3 regions of the Bradyrhizobium sp. CCBAU 45384 genome follow, and region 1 is predicted to be linked to each of the others. Evidence: predicted binding sites of a transcription regulator. Region 1 holds the regulator's gene; each other region holds the start of a gene.
The links. Region 1 encodes LexA, which represses DNA repair genes until DNA is damaged. Its sites were predicted from a motif close to TGTTCNNNNTGTGTTCNG; they were not measured.
Positions count from the first base shown of each region.

Region 2: XH80_RS17825 (PA0069 family radical SAM protein) is a predicted target of LexA. The motif match lies at 2,334-2,351, and genes of this name have one in related genera.
Region 3: uvrA (excinuclease ABC subunit UvrA) is a predicted target of LexA. The motif match lies at 1,373-1,390, and genes of this name have one in related genera.

Region 1 covers NZ_LBIZ01000114.1:53,274-57,819, reverse strand. Annotated here, with positions in the region: gene XH80_RS26505 (hypothetical protein) at 88-303, shown strand; gene XH80_RS26500 (molybdopterin molybdotransferase MoeA) at 475-1,686, shown strand; gene lexA (transcriptional repressor LexA) at 1,862-2,563, shown strand; gene XH80_RS26490 (hypothetical protein) at 2,749-2,952, shown strand; gene XH80_RS26485 (hypothetical protein) at 3,145-3,579, shown strand; partial or broken gene XH80_RS26480 (ComEC/Rec2 family competence protein) at 3,669-4,546, opposite strand, start outside.
Region 2 covers NZ_LBIZ01000107.1:48,555-53,100, forward strand. Annotated here, with positions in the region: gene XH80_RS17815 (glycosyltransferase family 39 protein) at 1-191, opposite strand, end outside; gene XH80_RS17820 (ribonuclease HII) at 291-1,064, opposite strand; gene XH80_RS17825 (PA0069 family radical SAM protein) at 1,149-2,312, opposite strand; gene XH80_RS17830 (phosphoketolase family protein) at 2,523-4,546, shown strand, end outside.
Region 3 covers NZ_LBIZ01000114.1:181,206-185,751, reverse strand. Annotated here, with positions in the region: gene XH80_RS27155 (outer membrane protein) at 1-280, shown strand, start outside; gene XH80_RS27150 (outer membrane protein) at 515-1,204, shown strand; gene uvrA (excinuclease ABC subunit UvrA) at 1,487-4,462, shown strand; gene XH80_RS27140 (DinB family protein) at 4,543-4,546, shown strand, end outside.

The sequences.
Region 1 (4,546 bases):
TGTGCATTTTTGTACGGAGTTCCGGGAACGGAATGCCCCCTTCCGGACTCTTGAGTCCGCTGGGACTTCCATGGACGGACATATCGCGTGTTGGGCAAAACATACCTCACCAAGCAGGCCTCCCTGCTGGTCAAATTCGCCAAGACCACTTCGGACGCCGAGCTTTCTGCCAAGCTGATGAGCAAAGCGGCCGATCTGAAATCTCAGGCAGATCCGATGCCCGACCGGGATCAGGGCCCCAAGGCGCCCGACGTCGCTGAAGTGGAAAACGCGGCAAGGGGAAATCCCATAACGCGGTCGTGACGCTGCCCACAGTTCTGCCCCCGTCGGACCGGTCTGCCCGGATCATGCTGGACATGAGCCCTAGTGCCCGAAGCGTAAGCTTCGCAGCAGTATAGCCCTTTTTGCGTCGGCCCTCCCGCTCGGCTAGAACCTTGCCCGACCGAGTCCTTGATCTCGTTGCGGGAGTTCGCCGTGGCCCTGATGCCGGTTTCCGATGCGCTTGCCGCCGTGCTCGCCGGTGCGGAGCCTTTGGCTGAGGAAATGATCGCTCTGGATCAGGCCTTCCATCGCGTGCTCGCGCGGGACGTCGCGGCGCGCCGGACGCAGCCGCCCGAGGCGATGTCAGCGATGGATGGTTATGCCGTTCGCGCGGCTGATGCTGCGAAGGTTGATGCGCAGCTCACGGTGGTCGGCGAGGTTGCAGCCGGCCGCCCATTTGCAGGAACGGTCGGTGCCGGCGAAGCTGTCCGGATCTTCACCGGCGGCGTCGTTCCCGCCGGCGCCGATGCGGTCGTGATCCAGGAGGACACCATCGCGGACGGCAAGCGCATCACGATCAAGGAAGCCGCCGTCACCGGGCGGCACATTCGCCCGGCCGGGATCGACTTCCGCGAGGGCGACGTGCTCCTGCGCAAGGGCGCACGGCTGACCGATCGGGACCTTGCGCTCGCCGCGGGCATGAACCATCCGCAGCTGAGCGTTCATCGCCGTCCTAAGGTCGCGATTCTCGCAACCGGCGACGAGCTTGTGATGCCGGGCTCGACACCCGGCCCCGGCCAGATCGTCTATTCCAATGGCTACGCCCTGCACGCCCTCGCCCGCAGCGAGGGTGCCGACACCATCGATCTCGGCGTCGCCGCCGACACGCTTGCCGCCACCACCTCGGGCATCCGCCGCGCCCGCGAATCCGGCGCCGACATCCTGATCACGACCGGCGGAGCGTCTGTCGGTGACCACGATCTGGTGCAGCAGGCGCTTCGGCACGAAGGTATCTCGATGGCGTTCTGGAAGATCGCGATGCGGCCGGGCAAGCCGATGATGAACGGGCAGCTCGGGCCGATGCGCGTCATCGGCCTGCCCGGCAATCCCGTGTCATCCTACGTCTGCGGCTTCCTGTTTCTGGTGCCGCTGATTCGCGCGCTGTCGGGCCGCTCAATGATTCATCATCGCCGCGAACGCGCCGTGCTCGGTCGCGACCTCGGGGCCAATGACCAGCGCGAGGATTATCTGCGTGCGCGTCTGGAGACGCGGGACGACGGCACGCTCGTCGCTCTTCCCGTCAACCACCAGGATTCCTCACTGTTGGCGAATCTCGCTGCGGCACAGGCACTTCTCGTGCGCGCGCCGTTCGCACCGAAGGCCGCTTCCGGCACGCCTTGCGAGGTGTTGCGACTGCCGGAGTGAGCGCGCCGACGCAACCGTCCCGCGAACTTTGTCGCGTTCACGGTAAATTAAGCAGTTGTGGAACATGTATCGAACATATAGTGTCCGTTCATGCTTTGTTTCGAGCATGTAGCGGCTTACTGCTGAATTCAGCGTCTGGGAATCGAGCGACATCGTCAGGGGGATTTTGGTCGAGATGTTAACGCGCAAACAATACGAGCTCCTGCGGTTCATCAGCGAGCGATTGAAGGAAAGCGGCGTGCCGCCCTCCTTCGACGAGATGAAGGATGCGCTCGACCTGCGCTCCAAGTCGGGCATCCATCGCCTGATCACTGCGCTCGAGGAGCGCGGCTTCATCCGCCGCCTGCCCAACCGGGCCCGCGCCATCGAAGTGATCAAGCTGCCTGAACTCCAGGCGGCTGCCGGCAGCCGTCGCGGCTTCACGCCGAGCGTCATCGAGGGCAATCTCGGCAAGGTGCGCACGATGTCGAGCCCGCCCGTCGATGAGGGCGAACGCCCTGTCGCAGTTCCCGTGATGGGCCGGATCGCGGCCGGTACGCCGATCGAGGCCTTGCAGACGCGCAGCCACACCATCAGCGTCCCGCCCGACATGCTCGGCGCGGGCGAGCACTACGCGCTCGAAGTCCGCGGTGATTCCATGGTCGATGCCGGCATTCTCGATGGCGACATGGCGCTGATCCAGCGCAACGAGAGCTGCGACACCGGCGATATCGTGGTGGCCCTGATCGACGACGAGGAAGCCACGCTCAAGCGTTTCCGCCGCCGCGGCGCCTCGATCGCGCTCGAGCCGGCAAACGCCGCCTACGAGGTCCGGATCCTGCCGCCCAACCGGGTCAAGATCCAGGGCAAGCTGATCGGGCTGTACCGCAAATACTGAACGCGGCGCACGTCGCCACCTGGCAAGCACGCCCTCAAGATCGGAGCGGACGATTGTCCGCTCCGGCTGGTTGGTTTTTCTGGTTTTGCACTGATTATCCGGCCACCTCTCCCGCGCTACATCCCCGGCACGCCATGACGAAGCACGCATCGCTTCGCAGGCCTTGCGAGACCGAGGAGACCGCCATGCGCAAGATTATTCTGAGCACCGTCGCGATCGCGCTGATCGCAATATCAGCGTCGCAAACCTTCGCTGCGCAGCCGCAGCATCACGTTCGCAGGGCGCCACAGGCGACGAACGAACAATTCCGCAATGCCCGCAACGCCGTCGGGCAACGGGCGCAGCCAGCCTGGCCTTATTCGGGTTGGTCGGCACCGGCTGGGCGCTAACGAAGAAGCTCTCGGAATGCACGGAAGCAGTCTTTGTTCCTCGGACGTCTGAAAAAGAAATTGTGATGGCAGCCTGCAGACTCAAGCCGCAGATTTGCCCCCAACATGGCATATGATCGCAGGCTTCCACTCTGATAGAGGCCTGCGCCTCAGAAGAGGCGCGGGTGCTCTATCGCTGATGAGGAGCACCCGATGTGTGACTATAGCTTGCATGCCGTCGCGACGCGTCCCGCAGAGGTCGGCGAGACGATCGTCACGACAACCTTCCGCGGCACCTCGACGCGCGGCTTCGCCTCCGAAGCCGACAAGTCGGTCGCGGTCTGCCTGCTGCCGGGAACGGAGCTCGCCTTCGCCGACAACGTCCGCTACGACAACAGGTGGATCTGGACGCGCACCATCAATTCGCGCGTCGGCAAGTTCGGCAAGGTCGATCCGCACATTCCCGATCGTCATCACGACGCGATCGAATTCCCCGATGGCAAATACGTGCTGGTGACCCAGCTCGTCGAAGGCCAGCGCGCAACCGTGCTGCAACTGCCGGTGACCCTGCCGCTCGGTGAGCGCGAGCACAAGCCGCAAGTTGTCGCCGACAGACAGCCGACACCTCCGGGCCTGCCGATCGGTTGAACCGGCCTAATTTGGGCATGATCTCCGCGCAAACGCGTTTTCGCGTTTGTAGCGCCGGAGAACCGCTCCGCGCTTTTCCGGATCATGCCTCAATCCTCGGCCTGAAGGTCGGCCTCGGACGGTGTTGCGTCCTTGGCGCGCGGAGCTGCGGACCGCGGCATGAGGGTCCCTTCGAAATCTCCATCGCCGGCCGCCGCCGGCGACCAGGGGCGGTTTGCGCCTCTCGCCCTCGCCGCCGCAATGGCAAAGCCATCGCCGCGACGTGTCAGCGCCAGCGCGCCCTGGCTCGCCAGACGCGGCCGATCGATCACCATCCCGGTGCAATCCGGCGGCGCAGGCTTTGCCGTCACCACCAGGGCCGCGCGACCGCAATCATCAGCCAGCGCGTCGATGCGGAGCGCCAGCGCGACCATGCGGCCGTCGGCAAGCGGCGTCACGCAGCCGGCATCGTCGCACGACACGCCGTCGCCGAGCGAGGTGCTCGCCGCATCGCGCGGATCAGCGTCCGCTGCAAGCCACTCCTTCAGCAGGAAATTGTCCTTCTTCGCCCTGATCAGGTGCAGCTGCCCGTCCCTGGCGCGCACCGCGACGTTCTGACCGTCACCGGCAATCAGAATATCGGGTTGCCGGACGGAAAGACTCCAGACGGTCGCCGCCACCAGCACGAATGCTCCCGACCAGCGCAGCGGCGTGCGCAAAAGACCCATCAGGATCAGGCCGAGGCTCGCAGCGATCAGCGGCACCGTGCCGAAGGCGCCGACGTGGCCGACCGCGCCGGGCAATGCCGCCACCCAGCGCGTGACCAAGATCATCCAGTCGATGCCGATTCCCATCAGCCACCAGAACACGCCGTCCAGCCCGAACGGAGCCGCGAGCAATCCGAGCAGCCCGGCCGGCATCACCAACGCCGAGACCACCGGCATCGCGCCGAGATTGGCGAGCACGCCATAAGGCGTCACACGGTGGA
Region 2 (4,546 bases), on a different contig from region 1:
GGCGGGCCGAGATCAGTGCCAACCTGATATTCGCGGCCAAAGGCCAGCAGGGTCGCGAGATTGCCGGGCGGGCTGCGGTAGAACAGCAGCGCCACCAGCAGCCACATCGTGGCCTGCAGCAGCACGGCAATCCAGACGATCAACCGCGGCCGGGCGCGAATGAGCTCGATGACCAGGGAGGTAAACCGCATGCAACGCCCGCAAGATGCAGCCAACCCGTCCAGCCGGCCCTATTCGCTCACAGCTGTTTTGATAAAGCGCGCCACGCGTCGTGGCAACTTCGGTCTGCGCTAGAGGCCCGCTGAAGCCTCGATTTCAACTGCGGTCTCGACCTCGGTGACGGAGAACAGATCCTGCACCGGCTCGACCGTCCAGGGCATGTGCTTGGCGCGGGCGGCGACGACGGGGGCGAAGAAGCTGCGGTGGTGGATGGTGGGGCCGAGACGGTCGAGCGCGTCGAGATGCTCGGGCACGGCATAGCCCTTGTGCTGCTCGAAGCCGTAGCCGGGGCAATCCTGCGCCAGCGCGCACATCAGCCGGTCGCGGGTCACCTTGGCGACGATGGAGGCCGCCGCAATCGAGAGCACGATGCCGTCACCGCCGATCACCGCTTCGCAGTCGCAAGCCGTGTCGAGGCGATCACGGCCGTCGACGAAGACGAGCTTCGGAGGCTCGGGCAACGCGACCACCGCGCGCTTCAGCGCCCACAGCGAGGCGCGCAGAATGTTGTCGCGGTCGATCCGCGCGGGCGAAGCGACGGCGACGGAGACCTGCGCGGTGGCGCAGATCCTGTCGAACAACCTTTCGCGCTCTTCCGCCGTCAGGCGCTTGGAATCGTCGATGCCGCGCGGGATGCGGTCCGGATCCAAAATCACCGCAGCCGCCACCACGGGGCCGGCGAGCGGCCCGCGGCCGGCCTCGTCGCAGCCCGCGACCGGCCAGATGCCCCGCTTGATCAGCGCGCGCTCGCGGCGGAAGCTTGCCTTGACGGGCGCAGCCTTCTTCTCAGGAGCCTTTTCTGGCGCATCCTTGACTGGCTTCTTGGCGGACTTGTCCCGAATCATGGCCGGGATCGTGCGCAAGCCGGCTCGCCGGCGCAACCGGGAACTCCGCGCAATTCCCGTTATTCAGCGCCCGCCCCTCGCGCCTCAGAACAGGCTGAGCTGCTCGCCGTTCTGCTCCGGCCTGGTAAAATGATCCGTCGTCAGCTTCGAGCGGCGCTTGTTCAGCCCAAGCCGGTCGCAGGCGAGCTCGAAGCGGCGGCCGATGGTCCAGGCCATCGGGCCTGTGCCCTTCATCCGCTCGCCCCATTTCGAATCGTAGTCGCGGCCGCCGCGCATGTCGCGGATCAGGGTGAAGACGTGGCGATAGCGGTCCGGATAATTCGCCATCAGCCATTCGCGGAAGAGATCGCGCACCTCCAGCGGCAGCCGCAGCAAAACGTAAGAGGCTTCCTTGACACCGGCATGCGCCGCGGCATCGAGGATGCGCTCGATCTCGGAATCGTTCAGGGCGGGGATCACGGGCGCGACCATCACCGTGGTGGGGATGCCGGCCTCCGAGAGCTGCTTCAGCGCCTCCAGCCGCTTCGGCGGCGTCGAGGCGCGCGGCTCCATGGTCCGTGCGAGCTTCGGGTCGAGCGAGGTTACCGAGATCGCGACCTTGGCAAGGTTGCGCTTGGCCATGCGGGCGAGAATGTCGATGTCGCGCACGACCAGCGCGGATTTGGTGACGATGCCGACGGGATGGCCGGTGCGCTCCAGCACCTCCAGAATGCCGCGCATGATTTTGCGCTCGCGCTCGATCGGCTGGTAGGGATCGGTGTTGGTGCCGATCGCGATCATCCGCGGCTCGTAGCCTGCCGCCGCGAGCTCCTTCTCGAGCAGAGCAGGCGCCTCGGGCTTGGCGAACAGCTTTGACTCAAAGTCGAGCCCCGGCGACAGGCCGAGATAGGCGTGCGTCGGCCGCGCGAAGCAATAGACGCAGCCATGCTCGCAGCCGCGATAGGGATTGATCGAACGGTCGAAGCCGATGTCGGGCGAGTCGTTGCGGGTGATCACCTTGCGCGAGGTGTCGACGCCGACAATGGTCTTGAACGGCGGCAGATCGTCCAGGCTCTGCCAGCCATCGTCGAAGGCGACGCGCGCCTCGGCCTCATAGCGGCCACTGGCGTTGGACTGGGCGCCCCGCCCCCGCCTGCGCTGGCGGTCGATGGCGACCGCCAGTTCAGGGAAGTCAGAAGGCGCACCCGCCGGCTCGGAGGGCGCCGTGACCGGCGGGTGCTTGAGAGCAGAAGAAGAAGCTGGACTCATGCATTCAAGATAGCACGCCAAAGGAACAAATCAAGAACAAGAATCGAAAACGCGAAAACAACCCCATGCACAGTAGCGCTGCCCAAACTTCGCGCGCGGTCCTTTGACCTCACGCAACACCGCGTGACCTCGATCCCGTTTGATGCGGCGGAAGGATCGTTCTCGCCGGAACCCGGTTGATGACGATCCCGGGCGAAGGTCGGCATGATCATGACATTTCAACAACAATCGTCCGCTGCAAGCAGCGACCTCGATCTCCTCGATCGCTACTGGCGTGCGGCCAACTATCTCTCCGTCGGGCAAATCTACCTGTTGGATAATCCCCTGCTGCGCGAGCCGCTCCGGCCCGAGCACATCAAGCCGCGCCTGCTCGGCCATTGGGGCACGACGCCGGGGCTGAACTTCATCTATGCGCATCTCAACCGCGTCATCCGCGCGCTGGACCTGAGCGTGCTCTATGTCTGCGGTCCCGGCCATGGCGGCCCGGGCATGGTGGCGAACACTTATCTGGAAGGCAGCTACAGCGAGGTCTATCCTGACATCCCGCGCGATGCGGACGGGCTACGAAAACTGTTCAGGCAATTCTCCTTCCCCGGCGGCATCCCGAGCCATGCAGCGCCGGAAACGCCGGGCTCGATCCACGAAGGCGGCGAGCTCGGCTACGCGCTGGTGCACGCCTATGGCGCGGCCTTCGACAATCCTGACCTGATCGTTGCCTGCGTCGTCGGCGACGGTGAGGCCGAGACCGGCCCGCTGGCAGCGTCCTGGCATTCGAACAAGTTCCTCAATCCCACACATGATGGCGCCGTGCTGCCGATCCTGCACCTCAACGGCTACAAGATCGCGGGTCCAACCGTGCTCGGCCGGATGCCCGACAGCGAGATCCGCGATCTGTTCCGCGGATTCGGCCACGAGCCGCTGTTCGTCGCAGGCGACGATCCCAAGCTGATGCACCGGGCGATGGCCGATGCGCTCGACGTCGCGATCGCCAGCATCCGCTCGATCCAGCTGCACGCCCGCGACGGGCGTGCGAGCGTGGAGCGGCCGCGCTGGCCGATGATCGTGCTGCGCAGCCCGAAGGGCTGGACCGGCCCGAAGGAGGTTGACGGGAAAAAGGTTGAAGGCTTTTGGCGCGCGCATCAGGTGCCCGTCGCGAACTGCCGCGAGAACCCGGCTCACTTGAAGATTCTCGAAGACTGGATGCGCAGCTACGAGCCGGACCAGCTGTTCGACGCGAGCGGCGCGCTCGTTCCCGAGCTTCAGGCCCTCGCGCCCCAAGGTAACAGACGCATGGGCGCCAACCCGCACGCCAATGGCGGGCTGCTCAAGAAGGAGCTGAAGCTGCCCGACTTCCGCAGCTTTGCCGTCGAGGTGCCGCAGCCCGGCGGCGTGACAAGCGAAGCCACACGCGAGCTCGGCAAGTTCCTGCGCGACGTCATCCGCCTCAACGCCGGGGAGCGTAATTTCCGCATCGTGGGTCCTGATGAGACCGCATCAAACCGGCTCGATGCCGTGTTCGATGCGACCGAACGGGTCTGGATGGAGCCGATCGAACCTTACGACGTGCATCTGGCACAGGACGGCCGCGTGATGGAGGTCTTGAGCGAGCACCTCTGCCAGGGCTGGCTCGAAGGCTATCTGCTGACCGGACGGCACGGCTTCTTCTCCTGCTACGAGGCCTTCATCCACATCGTGGATTCCATGTTCAACCAGCACGCCAAATGGCTGAAGGTGACGCGGCACCTGCCATGGCGACGGCCGATCGCCTCGCTGAACTATCTCCTGACCTCGCATGTCTGGCGCCAGGACCACAACGGCTTCAGCCACCAGGACCCGGGTTTCGTCGATCTCGTCGCCAACAAGAAAGCCGACATCGTCCGCATCTATTTCCCGCCCGACGCCAACACGCTGCTTTGGATCGCCGATCATTGCCTGCGCACCTACAACCGCGTCAACGTCATCGTCGCCGGCAAGCAGCCGGCGCCACAATGGCTGTCGATGCAGGAGGCCGCGACGCATTGCGATGCCGGCATCGGCATCTGGACCTGGGCCAGCAACGAGGACGCGAACAGCGAACCCGACGTGGTGATGGCCTGCGCCGGCGATGTGCCGACCTTGGAGACGCTCGCCGCCGTCGACCTGCTGCGCAAGGCGCTGCCGGAGTTAAGGATCCGCGTCGTCAACGTCGTCGACCTCATGACGCTGCAACCCCGGGAGCAGCACCCTCATGGCCT
Region 3 (4,546 bases), 130 kb from region 1:
TATCTACACCGCGCCCGGATTCGCCGGAGCCGGCACCCTGCTCGCCTCGGCCAGCGACAACCGCTGGGGCGGCACGGTTGGCGCCGGCCTCGAGTTCGGCTTCGCGCCGAACTGGTCGGTGGGCGTTGAGTACGACCACATCTTCCTGGGCAGCAGGACTCTGACGCTCAACGCGCCCGGTGGCACCGCATTCCAGACCGATCGCATCAGCCAGAATGTCGACATGGGTCTTGTCCGCCTCAATTATCGCTGGGGCGGCCCGGTCATCGCGAAATACTGATCCACCTGAAATCGTTTGAGAACAAAGGCCGGCCTCGCGCCGGCCTTTCGCTTTTCTGTTCCCGACGGGAACCATGGGTCAGCCGGTCTTACATTTTGTATTTGTTGTGGCTTTTGAGAGACGCAACTTGCAGCTTTGGTGGTGTAAGCACGGCACCAGTTGGACCACAGCGTCCGATGCCCTTCCGATCTTGCGGAAGGCAACAACAGAAACTGGGACTGGGATAAGTTGAAAATGAAGAAGGTTTTGTTGGCTTCGGCCGCTCTGATCGCCCTCACCGGCGCCGCTTCGGCTGCCGATCTGGCGGCGCGCCCCTACACCAAGGCTCCCGTGGCCGTGGCCTCGGTCTACGACTGGACCGGCTTCTATCTCGGTATCGTCGGTGGCGGCGCCTGGGAAGCTGCTTCTGGCGACCCGAAGATGAAGGGTGGCTTCGTCGGCGGCACCGCCGGCTACAACTGGCAGACCGGCAACGTCGTGTTCGGTGTCGAGGCCGATGGCGCCTGGGCTGACGTCAGCGCTACGGCTACGGGTACGGTTTTCGTTCCCGGCGTCGGTGGCGTTCCGGCCTCTCTGACCTCGAAGACTGACGCGCTGGGCACCGTTCGGGGCCGCATCGGCTATGCCGTTAACAACGTTCTGTTCTACGGCACCGGCGGTTACGCTTGGATCGACAACAAGCTCACCGCCACCTTGGGCGCTGCATCGGTCTCCGACAGCAAGTTCCACTCCGGCTGGACCGTCGGCGCAGGCGTCGAAGCGTTCTTCGCGCCGCAGTGGTCGGTCAAGGGCGAGTACCTCTATCGCAGCCTCGGCGGCGAGACCTACTTCTCGGGCGCCCTGCCGACCGGTACGCTCAACCTGCACACCGTGCAGGTCGGCGTGAACTATCACTTCGGCGGCCCGGTGGTCGCGAAGTACTGATCTACGCAACCGACGTCACATCGTCACGAAAGGCCGGCCTCGCGCCGGCCTTTTTGTTGTTCCAGCCAAGGCCATTGCCATGAGCTGCTGCCAAGTAGCTGCTGCCAAGTCCCGCCAGTGCGCCAACAATCCGTTGACGATTCGCAAGTCCCACTGGAAATCCGTCTTCGTTCTTCCTACGTTCGCTCAGAACCCCATTGGCGCCGATCCCGGTTCCGGGCGAAGCGCGCCTTAAACGTTGGCGCGATCGCGTAGCTTTGGGATTCCTCGAGGGCAAACCGGATGGATGAAGTGATCAAGGCGAAGCGCCAACAGCAGAACGCGGGCTCCAGCCTGCGCGCAATTACGATTCGTGGCGCGCGCGAGCACAACCTCAAGAACATCGACGTCGAGATTCCCCGCGACAAGCTCGTGGTATTCACCGGCCTCTCCGGCTCCGGCAAATCCTCGCTCGCCTTCGACACCATCTACGCGGAGGGCCAGCGCCGCTACGTCGAATCGCTCTCGGCCTATGCCCGCCAGTTCCTGGAGATGATGCAGAAGCCCGACGTCGACCAGATCGACGGCCTGTCGCCGGCGATCTCGATCGAGCAAAAGACGACGTCGAAGAACCCACGCTCGACGGTCGGCACCGTCACGGAGATCTACGACTACATGCGCCTGCTCTGGGCGCGCGTCGGCGTGCCCTATTCGCCGGCCACGGGACTGCCGATCGAGAGCCAGACCGTCTCGCAGATGGTCGACCGCGTGCTGGCGCTGCCCGAGGGCACCCGCCTCTATCTGCTCGCCCCCGTCGTGCGCGGCCGCAAGGGCGAGTACCGCAAGGAGCTCGCCGAATGGCTCAAGAAGGGCTTTCAGCGCGTCAAGATCGACGGCACCTTCTATGAGCTCGCGGAAGCGCCTGCGCTCGACAAGAAATTCCCGCATGACATCGACGTCGTGGTCGACCGCATCGTGGTGCGCGCCGATATCGGCCAGCGCCTCGCCGAAAGCTTCGAGACAGCGCTGAAGCTCGCCGAGGGCCTCGCCGTCGTCGAGTTCGCCGACGCGCCGGCAGCGACGCCGGTCGAAGAGAAAAAGAAGACGGCCAAGATCCATGACAAGAGCGGACCCGAGCGCATCCTGTTCTCGGAAAAGTTCGCCTGCCCGGTCTCCGGTTTCACCATTCCCGAGATCGAACCGCGCCTGTTCTCGTTCAACAACCCCTATGGCGCCTGCCCGGCCTGCGGCGGCCTCGGCGTCGAGCAGCATGTCGACGAGGATCTGGTCATCCCCGACAAGGAGGTCGCCATCGGCAAGGGCGCGATCGCGCCCTGGGCCAAGTCGTCGTCGCCCTATTACGTGCAGACGCTGACCGCGCTCGGCAAGCACTACAAGTTCACGCTCACCACAAAATGGAAGGATCTGCCGAAGAAAACGCAGAACGCCATCCTGCATGGCTCCGGCGAGGACGAGATCAAGTTCTCTTACGAGGACGGGGTGCGCTCCTACGACACCAAGAAGCCGTTCGAAGGCGTCATCACCAACATCAACCGCCGCTACCGCGAAACCGAGAGCGAATGGGCGCGCGAGGAGCTCGCAAAATATTTCCACGACGTACCCTGCGGCGCCTGCAATGGCTTCCGGCTGAAGCCTGAGGCGCTCTGCGTCAAGGTCGGCGGCAAGCATATCGGCGAGATCTCGGAGCTGTCGGTGAAGGGCGCCGGCGCCTGGTTCGAGACCGTGCCTGATGCGCTGAACGCGCAGCAGAACGAGATCGCCGGGCGCATCCTGAAAGAAATCCGCGAGCGCCTGACCTTCCTGCTCGACGTCGGCCTCAACTATCTCACCTTGTCCCGCTCCTCCGGCACGCTGTCCGGCGGCGAGAGCCAGCGCATTCGCCTGGCCTCGCAGATCGGCTCGGGCCTGACGGGCGTGCTCTACGTGCTGGACGAGCCGTCGATCGGCCTGCACCAGCGCGACAACGCGCGCCTGCTCGACACGCTGAAGCGGCTTCGCGACCTCGGCAATACCGTGGTCGTGGTCGAGCATGACGAGGACGCCATTCGCCTCGCAGACTACGTGCTCGACATCGGCCCCGGCGCCGGCATGCACGGTGGCAACATCGTCGCCGAAGGCACGCCCGAACAGATCATGCGCAACCCGAAATCGCTCACCGGCAAGTACCTGACCGGCGAGCTCGAGGTCGAGGTGCCGGAACGGCGTCCGCCGAACCATCGCCGCACCATCAAGGTGGTGAACGCGCGCGGCAACAATCTCAAGAACGTCACCGCGGAGATTCCGCTCGGCCTGTTCACCGCCGTGACAGGCGTCTCCGGCGGCGGCAAGTCGACGCTCCTCGTCGATACGCTCTACAAGGCCATCGCGCGCAAGCTCAACAACGCCAGCGAAGGCGCCGCCCCGCACGACCGCATCGAGGGCCTCGAGCATATCGACAAGATCATCGACATCGACCAGTCGCCGATCGGCCGTACCCCGCGCTCGAATCCGGCGACTTATACCGGCGCCTTCACGCCGATCCGGGAATGGTTTGCTGGGCTGCCTGAAGCCAAGGCCCGCGGCTACGAGCCCGGCCGCTTCTCCTTCAACGTCAAGGGCGGCCGTTGCGAGGCCTGCCAGGGCGACGGCGTCATCAAGATCGAGATGCACTTCCTGCCCGACGTCTACGTCACCTGCGACGTCTGCAAAGGCAAGCGCTACAACCGCGAGACGCTGGAGGTCCTGTTCAAGGGCAAGAGCATCGCCGACGTGCTCGACATGACCGTCGAGGAAGCCGCCGAGTTCTTCAAGGCGGTGCCGCGCGTGCGCGAGACTTTCCAGACGCTGCACCGCGTCGGCCTGGACTACATCCATGTTGGCCAGCAGGCGACGACTCTTTCAGGCGGCGAAGCCCAGCGCGTCAAGCTGGCAAAAGAGCTGTCAAAGCGCGCCACCGGCCGCACGCTCTACATCCTGGACGAGCCGACCACCGGCCTGCACTTCCACGACGTCAAGAAGCTCCTGGAGGTGCTGCACGAGCTGGTCGCGCAGGGAAACACCGTCGTGGTCATCGAGCACAATCTCGAAGTCATCAAGACGGCAGACTGGGTCATCGACCTCGGCCCCGAAGGCGGCGACGGCGGCGGCGAGATCGTCGCCTGGGGCCCGCCGGAAGACATCGTGAAAGCGCAACGCAGTTACACCGGCAGGTTCCTGGAGCCGGTGCTGAAGAAGGCGCGCAAGCCGAAGCGAAGGAGCACGAGTGAGGCGGCGGAGTAAATGTTGGAGCCGTAGGGCGGATTAGCGAAGCGTAATCCGCCGCTGCCCTTCTTGTGAGAAGCGAGATTCGGGAAGCCGACATGT